DNA from 3 places in the Paenalkalicoccus suaedae genome. Region 2 is predicted to be linked to each of the others. Evidence: predicted binding sites of a transcription regulator. Region 2 holds the regulator's gene; each other region holds the start of a gene.
The links. The regulator LexA, encoded in region 2, represses DNA repair genes until DNA is damaged. The targets are predictions, from matches to a motif close to CGAACATATGTTCG.

Region 1 (4,258 bases), 940 kb from region 2:
CTGTCTCGCATAGGCGGAGAGTGACTCCACGTAGCGACGCTGTCCTTCGGCATAAATCGTATCAAATGCGAGTGACGACTTCCCTGACCCAGATAAGCCCGTCATAACGACGAGCTTATTGCGAGGGATCGTGACATCTATGTTTTTTAGATTATGGGAGCGCGCTCCTTTAATCTCTAAATTATCTAACGCCATAATAGGATCATCCTTCCGCTTTCAGTTCTATCACGATATCTCGAAGCTCTGCGGCACGCTCAAAGTCAAGCGCCTTCGCGGCCTCTTTCATTTCGGCTTCCATTCGTTCAATGACCTTCACGCGCTCCTTCTTACTGAGCTTTTGCTTAGGAGCTTTTTCAAGCGCCTCGTACGCTTCCCCATCTTCGGCTGCTTTTGTTGCCTGAATGATTTCGGGGATCGCTTTTTGAATCGTTGCTGGCGTGATGCCATGCTTATCGTTGTGCTCTTTTTGCATAATGCGTCGTCGTTTTGTTTCGTCGATCGCGATTTCCATCGATTTCGTCATCTTATCTGCGTACATAATAACGTGACCGTTTTCGTTACGCGCGGCACGTCCCATCGTCTGGATGAGGGACCTTTCTGATCGTAAAAAGCCCTCTTTATCGGCGTCTAAGATAGCTACTAGCGAAACCTCTGGAATGTCTAATCCTTCTCGTAAGAGGTTGATTCCCACTAACACGTCAAACTGACCTTGTCGTAGCTCGCGAATAATTTGAATCCGCTCTAATGTTTTAATATCGGAGTGGAGGTATTTTACCTTAATTCCGATCTCTTTAAAGTAGTCGGTTAAATCCTCTGACATTTTTTTGGTCAATGTCGTGACAAGCACGCGTTCCCCACGCTCTTTACGCAAGCGAATTTCTTCGATAAGATCATCGATCTGTCCTTGGATTGGACGTACATCAACCGTCGGATCAAGTAGTCCAGTTGGACGAATAATCTGCTCGACCATTTTCGGACAGTGATCCATTTCATACGGTCCTGGTGTGGCAGAAACAAAAACGATCTGATTAATATGTTTTTCAAATTCTTCAAATTGTAGTGGTCGGTTATCCTTTGCGGATGGTAGTCGGAATCCGTGGTCGACTAGCACCCCTTTTCTAGCCTGGTCCCCGTTATACATTCCGCGAATCTGTGGTAAAGTCACGTGCGACTCATCGACGATAATAAGGGAATCCTTCGGGAAATAATCAATCAAGGTATACGGCGTCGCACCTGGCTCTCGGAATGTGAGGTGCCTCGAGTAGTTCTCGATTCCCGAGCAGTAGCCGAGCTCTTCCATCATCTCTAGATCATAGCGTGTACGTTGCTCTAACCGTTGCGCCTCAAGAAGCTTGCCTTTTTCGTGCATGTCTTTAAGCTGGATATCTAGCTCTGCTTCAATATTTTTCATCGCGCGCTTTAGCTTTTCCTCGCGCGTAACGAAGTGGGATGCTGGGAAGATCGCAACGTGCTCGCGCTCGCCAAGGATCTCACCTGTTAAGGCGTCTACTTCTGTAATCCGATCAATTTCATCACCGAAAAACTCCACGCGAACGCAGTGCTCATCCCGTGAGGCTGGGAAGATTTCGACAACATCGCCTCTTACCCGAAACGTTCCGCGCGTAAAGTTAATATCATTGCGCTCATATTGAACGTCAACTAATTGTCTAAGTAGAGAGTTACGTTCGCGTTCCATGCCTGTGCGGAGAGAAACAACGAGTTCGCTATAGTCCTCTGGCGAACCAAGACCGTAAATACAGGACACACTCGCAACGATAATGACATCATCGCGTTCGAACAGCGAACTTGTTGCTGAGTGACGTAGCTTATCGATCTCGTCGTTAATGCTTGCGTCCTTTTCGATAAAGGTATCAGACGACGGAATATACGCCTCTGGCTGATAGTAATCGTAGTAACTGACGAAGTACTCGACGCGATTCTCTGGGAAAAACTCTTTAAACTCACTGTAAAGCTGACCTGCGAGTGTTTTATTATGTGCAATAATCAGCGTTGGTTTATTAACGCGCTGAATCACATTCGACATCGTAAACGTCTTACCAGTACCCGTTGCTCCAAGCAACGTTTGAAATTTATCTCCTCGTTCAATCCCCGAAACTAGCTCCTCAATCGCCTGTGGCTGGTCACCGGACGGTTGGTACGCGGACTGCAACTTAAACGGAACGTGTGCAATAGCCAAGGAACATCTTCCTTTCCATGTTGATCTCATATTAGCTTCGGCATTTCTGCCATATATCATAACGCTTTGTATGTAAAAAGCAACTATTCTTCCTCGTACCCTGTTTTAATCATCTCTCAACATTATATCATGAGAAAATATAATTTGCGAACATATGATCTAGTTAATGGATAGCTTATTAATTTACTTCCTAGCTCTCTGAGCTAGATTGATGAAGTGCTAACTAGTTTAGTGCCTAGCTCTTCGAGCTAAGATGCTTAAGTACTAACTAGTTTAAATCTGCTCTCCGAGCTGTCAGCCCTCCGGACACTCTACGACATCCATAGGGCCGGTCTTTGAGCTTCCTCGTCGGCAGGACTCGACTGTCGTCTCCTCCTAAACGCCTCCTGTGGGATCTCAAAAACCTCTTTTCCCTATGGATTGTCTCCGAATGTCCTCCGGGTCTGCCATCTCTGCGTTTGATTTAAAAAGGGCAAAAGAAAAGAGCCTTCCTCTTTGTAGGAGTGCCCTTCTTTTTGGATATATGGTTTTAGATAAGTCGCTCTATGGCAATGGAGATTTTTTATGTACCGTATTTGAAATAAATGTACCGAACTCAAGTTTTATGTACCGTATAAAAAATCTATGTACCATACACAAAAGAAATGTACCATGAGCAAGAGACGCTCTTAAACTACCATAAAGAAGCTCAAGAGGAGGCAGACTCGGAGAATGCTCGGAGACAATTAGCAGGAATAGGCTCAGATTCAGACCCTGCTAATGTCGTAGAGCGTTCGCAGAGCTGACTCGTCTTACAATATGTACATAGCAAGACTGCAAGAAACTAGTTAGCTCTTTAGCAATTAAAGCTCGAAGAGCTACAAAACTAATTGGCGCTTAAGCAATATAGTAATTAAAAAGCACCTCCTCCGCTTGTTCATGGAGGGGTGCTTTTTGTTAGTCTGACTTGCCTTTTTTGAATTCTTCGTAGAAGGAGCTTAGGCCTGCTGCTTGTCCATATGGGAGGCCTTTTTCGTGGGCGTCCTTTTGTTTATTCGAATCTGCCTCAGGTTTTGCTTCTTCCTTTTGGCTATCTTCTGCTGGAGCGGACTCTTCTTGCGTAGAGTTTGATTCGCTGTCAGCTGAAGAAACTTCTTCTATGCGTTTAGGCTCAGGCTTTGTGTCTTCTAATAGCTTCGTATCAGAATCAGATCCCTCAATTAAAAGAGTTTCTTCATTTGCTTCTATACGTTCATTGTCAGACTGATTTTCTTCTTTTGCTACTGACGAGTCCGTTTCTAATGCTGTGTTGGAGGTTGGTTCTTCCAACGTAGTTGCTGCTTCCGCTTCCTCTGCTACTTGTTGAGATTTGTCAGCGGGAGAGTTTTGGTGCTCTGTTGTTACATCGTTTTGGCTCGTACTCTCTAGAGGCTCCGGTTGTGTGGTTGTACCCGTAGAAAGCTCGGTACGGTCTTTATGAACCACGACGGAGGAGCGTAGTCCTCGGAGCGAGAGGTTGCCGGCTTCGTCGTCAGGGACGAAGAGGCAGCCGAGCTGATAGTGTGCGCCTTGATGGACGCTGGATTGCGCGAAGCGGATTTGTCCGTCGGTGCCTAGGATCTCGAGTTTGACGAAGGCGGAATTGAGCTGGAGCGCCTCATAGAGCTCACGCTGGGTGGCGACTGGTGCACCGTTGGCTTTGAGCACGATGTCTCCTACCTCGAGATTGGATTTGTCGGCGATGGAATGCGGGATGATGCCAACGATGACGAGTCCTTGCTCGCGTGTGTTAAAGATGCTAGTGTGCTGGCTTTCGCGTCTAGCGAATTGGACGTAAGTGAATAAGCGTCCCACTAAAAGAATGGCTGCTGTCGCAAACAAAAAGATGCTTGAGACGACGGATAGGGCTGCTGTTGCGATCACAAGCACAGCGATTAATAGCTGTCTGCGCGCTAATGTTTTGACGCCTGCTTTCGGTAGCTCGGATGAGATTGGGACTTGTATGCCTAACACAAATGGGAAGAGCACGAGTCCGAATGTGATGCTTGTGCCGATCGCGAGCGCTGGCCAGTACCCTGCATT
Region 2 (4,258 bases):
TCATCCACCACTTTCACAGAAGAAAGCTGGTTGCGGAAAGAACTACGTACATTTTTTAAATATTCTTGGCGAAGCTCTTTTTGTTCCTTCTGTTCTTTTAACGACAAGCCTTCCGACTTTGCTTTGTTTGCAAGCGCATTGATGCGCGCTAATTTATCTTGACTAATCACAATGAATTCCTCCAGTAAAGAATATGCTTTGTCAATGATAGTAAAAATATCGCCCAGTTGCAAGTATCTAGGCTTGTCCTTCTAAATCGTCTTGATATTCTTGATAACGGCGATGCACAGTAGCTTTTGAAGCCTGAAAGCCTAACCCGCGAAGCATTGCTGCAATTTCATGGAAAGTCATGCCATTTTGCCTTAAACGAACGATTTCTTCAAGGGGGACTTCATTTCTCTTTCTGCCACCATCATTCGATCCAGTACGCTTTAAGTTTTTAGCTGGGTTATACCCCTTTGCTACGGCCTTCTTCATTCCTCGTCTAATCTTTGCATTTTGTAATTTCCGCTGATATTCTTCTACAATTGCCACAATATCAAGCACCATCGAATCCGTCTCGGATAGCTGTAGTTCACCTGAATCCTGCAAAGAATAAATGTGACAGCCGAGTTTTTTAAATTCATGGATTAACGCAATTCGTGCATTTCCTCGGCCTAAACGCGTCTCATCTTGAACTAAAATAACATCTACTTGTCTACTTTTTACTGTTTCAAGCACTTGTAAAATCCCGTTGCGATCACTTTCGTAACCACTCTCTGACTCTTCTATTACTTCCACGATATCGATATTCCAAGCTGATGCCGCGGCTTTTAATTCTTCTACTTGACGAGTAAGGGAAGATTTTTGTGTCTCTTTAGATGTGCTCACTCTCGCGTAAATAATTCCTATCAATCAGAAGCAACTCCATTCAATGAAACTGGGACATGAATTTTTTGACCTGGTACGATTGTTTCGTTATCAAGTCCATTCTCATGCTTCATCCAGTTTATCGTTTCTTCTATCGGTAAGTCTACCGTTGCTGTTCGTGCTATTGTCCAAAGAGAGTCTCCTTCAGAAACAACTCGTTCTTCAGCTGGGTAAAATGGCACGTCATTTGAATCAGAAGAAAAGAAAGTAAAGGCAAAGAAACCGACCGCTATCACGATTAAAAAGATGGAACCATCTACATACTGACGAATTGTTTTCACGGAAAATCACTCCTGTTAGAATATTTGTTCTCGGAATACCTGTTCGTATATGATTGTACTAAGAACGATTGTTCGTGTCAACAAGAAATATAGAACGAACGTTTGCGCAACCTGTGTTCTCATGGTATAATATACCTTGTAAGGCTACTGATTTTACAACGTATGTGCTAGCACATGTTGATAGAACGAAACTACTACGAAAACGGGGTGTTATGATTGACTAAGCTTTCAGCACGACAACAGTCTATTTTAGATTTCATTCGGAACGAAGTGCGAGCGAAAGGGTATCCACCTTCCGTTAGAGAAATTGGAGAAGCAGTAGGTCTCGCTTCAAGCTCTACCGTTCATGGTCACTTAGCTAGATTAGAGAAAAAAGGATATATTCGCCGCGACCCTACAAAGCCACGCGCAATCGAAGTAACAAATACGGAAGGGGACAACTTCAACGAAGCTCCTCACATCTCCATTCCGGTAATTGGTAAAGTTACAGCAGGTAACCCGATTACAGCGATCGAGAACGTAGACGAATACTTGCCTTTACCAGCAAGCTTTGTGCACGATGAGCGTTCGTTTATTTTAGAGATCTCTGGAGATTCAATGATTGAGGCAGGTATTTTTGACGGGGACTACGTCGTTGTTAAACAGCAAACCTACGCAGATAATGGAGACATCGTCGTTGCGATGACGGAAGAAAATGAAGCTACAGTAAAGCGTTTCTTCAAAGAAAAAGAGCATTTTCGTTTACAGCCTGAGAATGCGACGCTTGAGCCGATTATTTTAGATTATGTACAAATTTTAGGGAAGGTTATCGGTGTATTCCGTAGCCTCCATTAAAAAAAACACGGAAAGGATATCCCGATGGGCTCCTTTCCGTGTTTTTATTCGTCGTTCTTTTCTTCCGTTTTTTCAACGGGCTTATACGATTTTCTCATGATAACAAAGATCACGGCAGCAAAGGCTAAATAAAAGACGATCCAAAGCGGCCAAAACAACGGCTGATATCCTTGTACGATATTAGACTGATATCCAAGGCTCTCCGGCGAGATATTAGAGTCATTGATGATTTTAACGCCAAGGGATGACGTCATTCTCGTATCAAACGTGATCGTCTCCTCGCGAGATTGACCAAAACGGTTTGCATAGTAAAGTTTCCATTCTTGATCCTCTATGTCTGTCACGTTCGGTGTAAGACGTTTTGCAATAGCAAGCCTTGTTACTCCCGTCTCGTTATTCTGAACGAAAATCAGTCCTAGTGAGCCAGCATAGCGGTTGTCACTATCTGGATCAATTGCTATCACTGCAGGATTCGTCGCATTAATCCCATTTACCTTGACAATAACCTCGGCACGAGCCTCCTCATTAAATGATTCAACAGCCTGTTCTGAAATCGTAATATCAAAATCTCCAAACGTAATTGAATTACCTGGAGAAAGCTCTCTAGTAGATACCTGCTCAAAGTCATACGCCTCGTTCACTTCTACATCTAACTGATATTCCTGAACGATGGAATAAACACTCATGATCGCAACGTATAGGAGTAGGCATGTTAATACGGCGAAAATGAATAATAATTTTCTTCTCATAGTGTTCTCCTTTAAATATTGATTATCTCATATGTAATCCGATTCTCATCATACCATCTCTTTGCCTTAGGAAAAAGCATTGTCTGGCATTTCGGTCGAACCTTCGGCTTTTGATTGCACGTTCTGGCACTTGGTTTGAGCGTCCCGTCTATCTCTTTGCTCCTCCATCCACCCTGTTTGCGCGCATTATAACACCGTATGAACCCATTGCAACAGCACTCGCAAATTTGCCCCTCTAACTCCTCTTCATCCTTCCCAAACAACCAAACAAAAACCCCCAACACCAGTGGTGTCGAGGGTTCTGACTATTAATACGTTTGGATATACTGCTCGCGCTCCCATGGGTGCACCTGCGTACGGAACATGTCCCACTCGATCTCTTTTGCTTCCACGAAGTGTTCTACTGCATGGTTACCAAGAGATGCTTTGATTGTTTCGCTCTTTTGAAGTGCGTCAATCGCATCCTTAAGAGAAGCTGGAAGTGCTTTGATTCCTTCTGCATCGCGCTCTGCTTCATCCATTGCATAGATGTTGCGGTTTGTTTCAGCAGGAGGTGTTAGGTTACGACGGATTCCGTCAAGACCAGCCGCAAGCATTGCCGCCATAGCTAGGTATGGGTTAGCTGCTGGGTCTGGGCTACGTACTTCGATACGTGTGCTTAGGCCACGTGAAGAAGGAATACGAACTAGTGGTGAACGGTTACGCATGGACCATGCAATGTAGCAAGGTGCTTCGTATCCTGGTACTAGACGCTTGTATGAGTTAACCGTTGGGTTTGTGATAGCTGTAAATGCGTCAGCGTGCTCTAAAATTCCGCCTAGGAACTTCATAGCTGTTTCGCTTAGCTGGTTTTCTGTGTTTTCGTCGAAGAATGCGTTCACGCCACCCTCTTTGAATAGAGACATGTTAGCGTGCATTCCGCTTCCGTTAACACCGAATAATGGCTTAGGCATAAACGTTGCGTGAAGACCGTGCTTACGCGCGATTGTCTTAACAACTAGCTTAAACGTTTGAATGTTATCACATGTTGTTACAGCATCCGCGTATTTAAAGTCGATTTCATGCTGCCCTGGAGCAACCTCATGGTGAGATGCTTCAATTTCAAAGCCCATGTCCTCAAGCTCTAATACGATGTCACGGCGACAGTTTTCACCTAGATCTGTAGGAGAAAGGTCAAAGTATCCACCCTTATCGTTTAGCTCTAAAGTTGGTTCGCCATTTTCGTCGTTCTTGAATAGGAAGAATTCTGGCTCAGGTCCGATATTGAAATCAGAGTAGCCCATATCCTTCGCTTCTTTTAATACCTTTTTAAGTACGCCTCGTGGGTCACCTTCGAAAGGTGTTCCATCTGGATTGTAAATGTCGCAGATGAGACGAGCAACTTTACCTTTTTCCGGAGTCCATGGGAAGACTACCCACGTATCAAGATCTGGGTATAGGTACATATCCGATTCTTCAATACGTACGAAACCTTCGATGGAAGAT
Region 3 (4,258 bases), 260 kb from region 2:
CAATCATGGGATGAATTGGATTTGCCTCTTTTTGCGCAGGCTCATAAATCTTACGGGGCTCTCCTTTATTCGGAGAATAGCCCCATTCAATGTCTGGAGTTGTGACAGAAAACGTGTCGCCAGACTCAATCGTTACAATTGGCTGTCTGTCTTTATTAAAAGATCCGCGTAAATGTTCCTTTTTTAATGCTATCGTGTGATGTGTCATACATATCCCTCCTTTTTTTAGTGTACCTCACAATCTTTCTACGCGCATAAGATTCCTAATCTCGATCCGTGTATCGGAGAGAAGAAAGGATTTTGTATAAGGGTTTAAAGAGGTGACTACACCTGAAATATGATAGGCTATCCCGTCCTCCCAATACGTCACATGAAGCTCTATGTGATGGGTGTAGGAGGCGAGTAGGGACGTGCCGAATTCCGTCAAATCCTCTTCGCTAAGCGCAGGTCTAGGTAAACGTTGTTGATCAGCGCGGTGTGATCGCAGCGCAGAGACGTGCTCGTGTAACATCATACGGCTACCCTCCCACATAAGGTTGCCACGTTTTAAATAATCGCTCATTTGTAATGACCTCCTATTTTAGCAGCGCGTTCTTTCACTTGACTGGCCTCTTGCAAAGAAGATGCTCGAATTAAAGATGTCTTTCCGTATTTTTTATTCACTGTATCCATTACATAGCCAAGCTTATGATGTTTTTCGCGATTCCCATCATCGAACAAGCTGAGCTGTATCTGCTTATCAGATGATAGCTTGGAGAGAGAAATGTGCAAACGCCTTACGGGAAGTCCATTCCAATGCTGGTCAAATAGCTTACATACGTACGCAAATACTTCCATTGTGATGGCTGTTGGACGTTCCATCGTCATTTGCCTGTGAAAACCAGTGCGAAGTTCATAGCTGGTTGTGACACCAACGGAAATTGTCTGACCGAGCAGAGAGCCTTCTCTTGCGCGTCGACACACTTCCTCGCAAAGCTCTAATAGTACAAGTTTAATATCGCGCTTCGTTGTGTAATCACGGGGTAAGGTCATCCCGTTTCCGATCGCTTTTTGTCCACTCATTGTGTGTGGGGACACGGGGGAGTAGTCAACTCCACGTGCGTTCATCCAGAGGACTTGCCCGTGTATCCCAAAGCGTTTTCGTATATCCTCAGGCGACATGGCAGCGAAGTCTCCGATCGTTTGGACGCCTCTTACACGTAAATGTCGCGTCATCTTGGCACCAGCGCGAAACAAATCATTAATAGGGCGTGGCCATAATACTTCTTCTATATTTTCTTGTGTAAGTGTAAAGATGCCTTCTTCATTCTTTTTAGCAAACGTGTCACACGCCATTTTGGCTAATACTTTATTTTCGCCTATTCCGATGCGGGCGCGCACGCCCAAGTGACGAAAAATTTTGCCTTGCACATACTTTGCGATTTCTAAAGGAGTGCCAAATAGCTTTTGAGAATGGGTGACATCCATAAATTGTTCATCGATACTGTACGGTTCGACGAGGTCTGTTACGGCCTCTAAGATTTCAGTAATAGCTAGGGAGTGATCAATATAGTCCTGCATGTGTGGAGCCACGACCATGAGATCAGGGCACTTTTGCTGGGCGTCAAAGAGACGTTCGCCATTTTCGACGCCTAAACGTTTGGCCAATGGGCAAGCTGCTAAAATGACACCGGAGCGTCTCGATGGATCTCCAGAAACAACGAGAGGCTTATCGATGGCATGAGGAATCTTCGCTTTTTCAACAGAGGCAAAAAAGGACTGCATATCAATTAAAAAGATGGATTTTTTCATTATGGACTCCTCCAAGCTCATTTTTTTTCATCATACAATAAAAAAATACCTATATCAAGAACGTGTGTTCGTGTAATTTGTGGAATTTATATTTACTGCTGAAATAAGAGCGAGTATAATGTAGCAAAAAGAATTATTTCGTGCGTCTAGAGATGTAGCAGGAGGTGGGGGAATAATGCGCCAAGAGAAGGTAAAAAGCGATCTGATCAATTTATCTATTCTGCATGCACTTGAAGAGGAAGCAGCAATAATTGATCGATTTGGCAAAGTGATCATGGTCAATACAACAAATGAAGAGGAACGATCATCTGAGAAGAATGCTCCTGTTAAAGCAAGGCTCGGGAGCGACTATGTAAAAAACTTAGAATTGGCGAATGAGTGTTACCTCCAAGAACGAGTGCAACTCCTTTTAAAGGGCAAGCTAACAGACATTAAGCAAATTAATCCGTACCAGCAAAAGGAAGATATCGTATGGTATGAGATTCGAATCACGGCTTTTATCCATGAGGGAGAGCGGTGTGGACTTATTCGGTACAAAGATGTAACCGCACTTGTAAGCTATGAAAGTCAGGTTATTGATGTGCTAGAAAGCATGAACGACGGGTTCTTTGCAGTGGACAAAATGTGGAGAATGACCTACGTGAATGCCCATGCCGCAAGCATGCTTCGTAAGTCTGTTGAGGAGCTTCGTGGAAATGATATGTGGCTCATGTATCCGAATCTCCATGGGACACCGTTTGAATTAACTTATAGACGAGCGATGGAAACAAGAGAGCGACAGGAGATTGAAGCTTATTATCCGGCACATCATACGTGGTACAGTGTGCGGGTGTATCCACATGATGAAGGTGGATTAGCCTTTTATTTCCAAGACATACACGAGCGTAAAGAGGTGGAGGACAGGCTGTATCACGCTGCTTATTATGATGAAATGACGAAGCTACCTAACAGAAAGAAATTTTATCAGGTGGCGGAAGAGAAGTTTGAAGTAGCAAAACCTACTCAAGAGTTTTCGTTACTTTTTATTGATATTGATCAGTTTAAAACTCTGAATAATCTTTACGGCTATGCAAAAGGCGATGAGCTAGTCAAAGAGATCGCAAAGCGCATTCGCTATACGTGTCAGGGGGGAGGGTACGTCGCAAGGTTTGGTGGAGATGAATTTGTTATTCTTTATGAAGGTTCTCCCAAGGATGATGGCTGTCGAAGCTTTACGAGTCACCTTCTATACGAAGTGCAAAAGCCAATTCGATTAGACAACGATAAATCCTATACTCCTTCTGTCCACGTAGGAATCAGTCACTATCCATTCCATGCGACGAAGGTAGAAGCATTATTAAGTATGGCCGATACAGCACTTAATGAAGCGAAGCGGAAGAAAGTATTAATTTGCATGTACAATGAAGAGATCAAAAAGAACCTTGCTTATAAAAATCAGCTCCTACATGCTTTTTTTGATGCGGTAAAGACGTCCGATATTTTCTTCGTGTATCAGCCGCAGGTGAATCTTCATACAGGGGAGATTGTTACGCTTGAAGCACTGACAAGGTGGAGCGATGAGAGGCTCGGAGCCATATCGCCAGCAGAATTTATACCGCTCCTTGAGGAAAGTGGTCATATTGATTTACTTACAAAGAAACTCGTTCATGATACGTTTAGAGAACTGCATATATTGAGAGAAAAGCATGATTACAAAGGAAGCCTCTCTATTAACATGCCGACGCAACTCCTGCACGACCATGCATTTATTACGTTTTTTGAAAAGACAGTAAAGGCTGCGCAGTTCCCCTCGCAGACAGTTGAAATTGAGCTAACAGAGAGTGCAGAGCTCGTGACATCAGACGACATTCTTTATCAGCTGGATCGCCTTAGACAAGCAGGCGTGAAAATTGCGATTGATGACTTCGGAAAAGGCTACTCTAATTTCATTTACTTAACAGAGATTAATGCGGAAAAAATCAAGTTAGATGCTTCCTTTATTCGTCAAATTGGTATTGATAAAAAATCGGAGGACGTGCTAGAGGGGTTAATTATACTATCGGACAAAATAGGTAGCACGGTTGTAGCGGAGGGTGTAGAAACAGAATCACAGCTCCAATTCTTACAGCGAACAACGTGTGATGTTATACAAGGCTTTTACTATTATAAACCGATGCCAATCGAAGATATTCATGCCTTATTTTCGGCAAAACAATAAGAGAAACACGTAGCGATGTCTACGTGTTTCTTTTTAGTCAACAAAAGAGGGGGGGGGAGGAAATCGACAGATTGAAAAAAAGCCAGTAAACTAGAAAGGTACGTTACTTATTTGAAGGGGTGAGAAGAGATGAAACAGATTCAACTAGGCACGAGCCAAGTACAAACAGGGGAAGTAGGATTAGGATGTATGAGAATGGATTCCTTATCCGCGAAGGACGCTCGTCATGTAATAGATACAGCTCTTGACGTAGGCATCACATTGTTTGAT

Region 1: a site for LexA is predicted at 2,345-2,358, ahead of uvrB (excinuclease ABC subunit UvrB). Genes of this name have one in related genera too.
Region 3: a site for LexA is predicted at 1,849-1,862, ahead of FLK61_RS11710 (DNA polymerase IV). Genes of this name have one in related genera too.

The regions. Positions count from the first base shown of each region.
Region 1 is NZ_CP041372.2:2,886,011-2,890,268, forward strand. Features, by position in the region: gene uvrA (excinuclease ABC subunit UvrA) at 1-195, opposite strand, end outside; gene uvrB (excinuclease ABC subunit UvrB) at 203-2,197, opposite strand; gene FLK61_RS15430 (PDZ domain-containing protein) at 3,134-4,258, opposite strand, start outside.
Region 2 is NZ_CP041372.2:1,942,709-1,946,966, forward strand. Features, by position in the region: gene FLK61_RS10325 (DUF896 domain-containing protein) at 1-170, opposite strand, end outside; gene FLK61_RS10330 (YneB family resolvase-like protein) at 238-894, opposite strand; gene yneA (cell division suppressor protein YneA) at 891-1,190, opposite strand; gene lexA (transcriptional repressor LexA) at 1,407-2,024, shown strand; gene FLK61_RS10345 (hypothetical protein) at 2,069-2,773, opposite strand; gene glnA (type I glutamate--ammonia ligase) at 3,082-4,258, opposite strand, start outside.
Region 3 is NZ_CP041372.2:2,207,489-2,211,746, reverse strand. Features, by position in the region: gene FLK61_RS11720 (acetamidase/formamidase family protein) at 1-208, opposite strand, end outside; gene FLK61_RS11715 (YolD-like family protein) at 236-562, opposite strand; gene FLK61_RS11710 (DNA polymerase IV) at 559-1,794, opposite strand; gene FLK61_RS11705 (putative bifunctional diguanylate cyclase/phosphodiesterase) at 1,967-3,988, shown strand; gene FLK61_RS11700 (aldo/keto reductase) at 4,118-4,258, shown strand, end outside.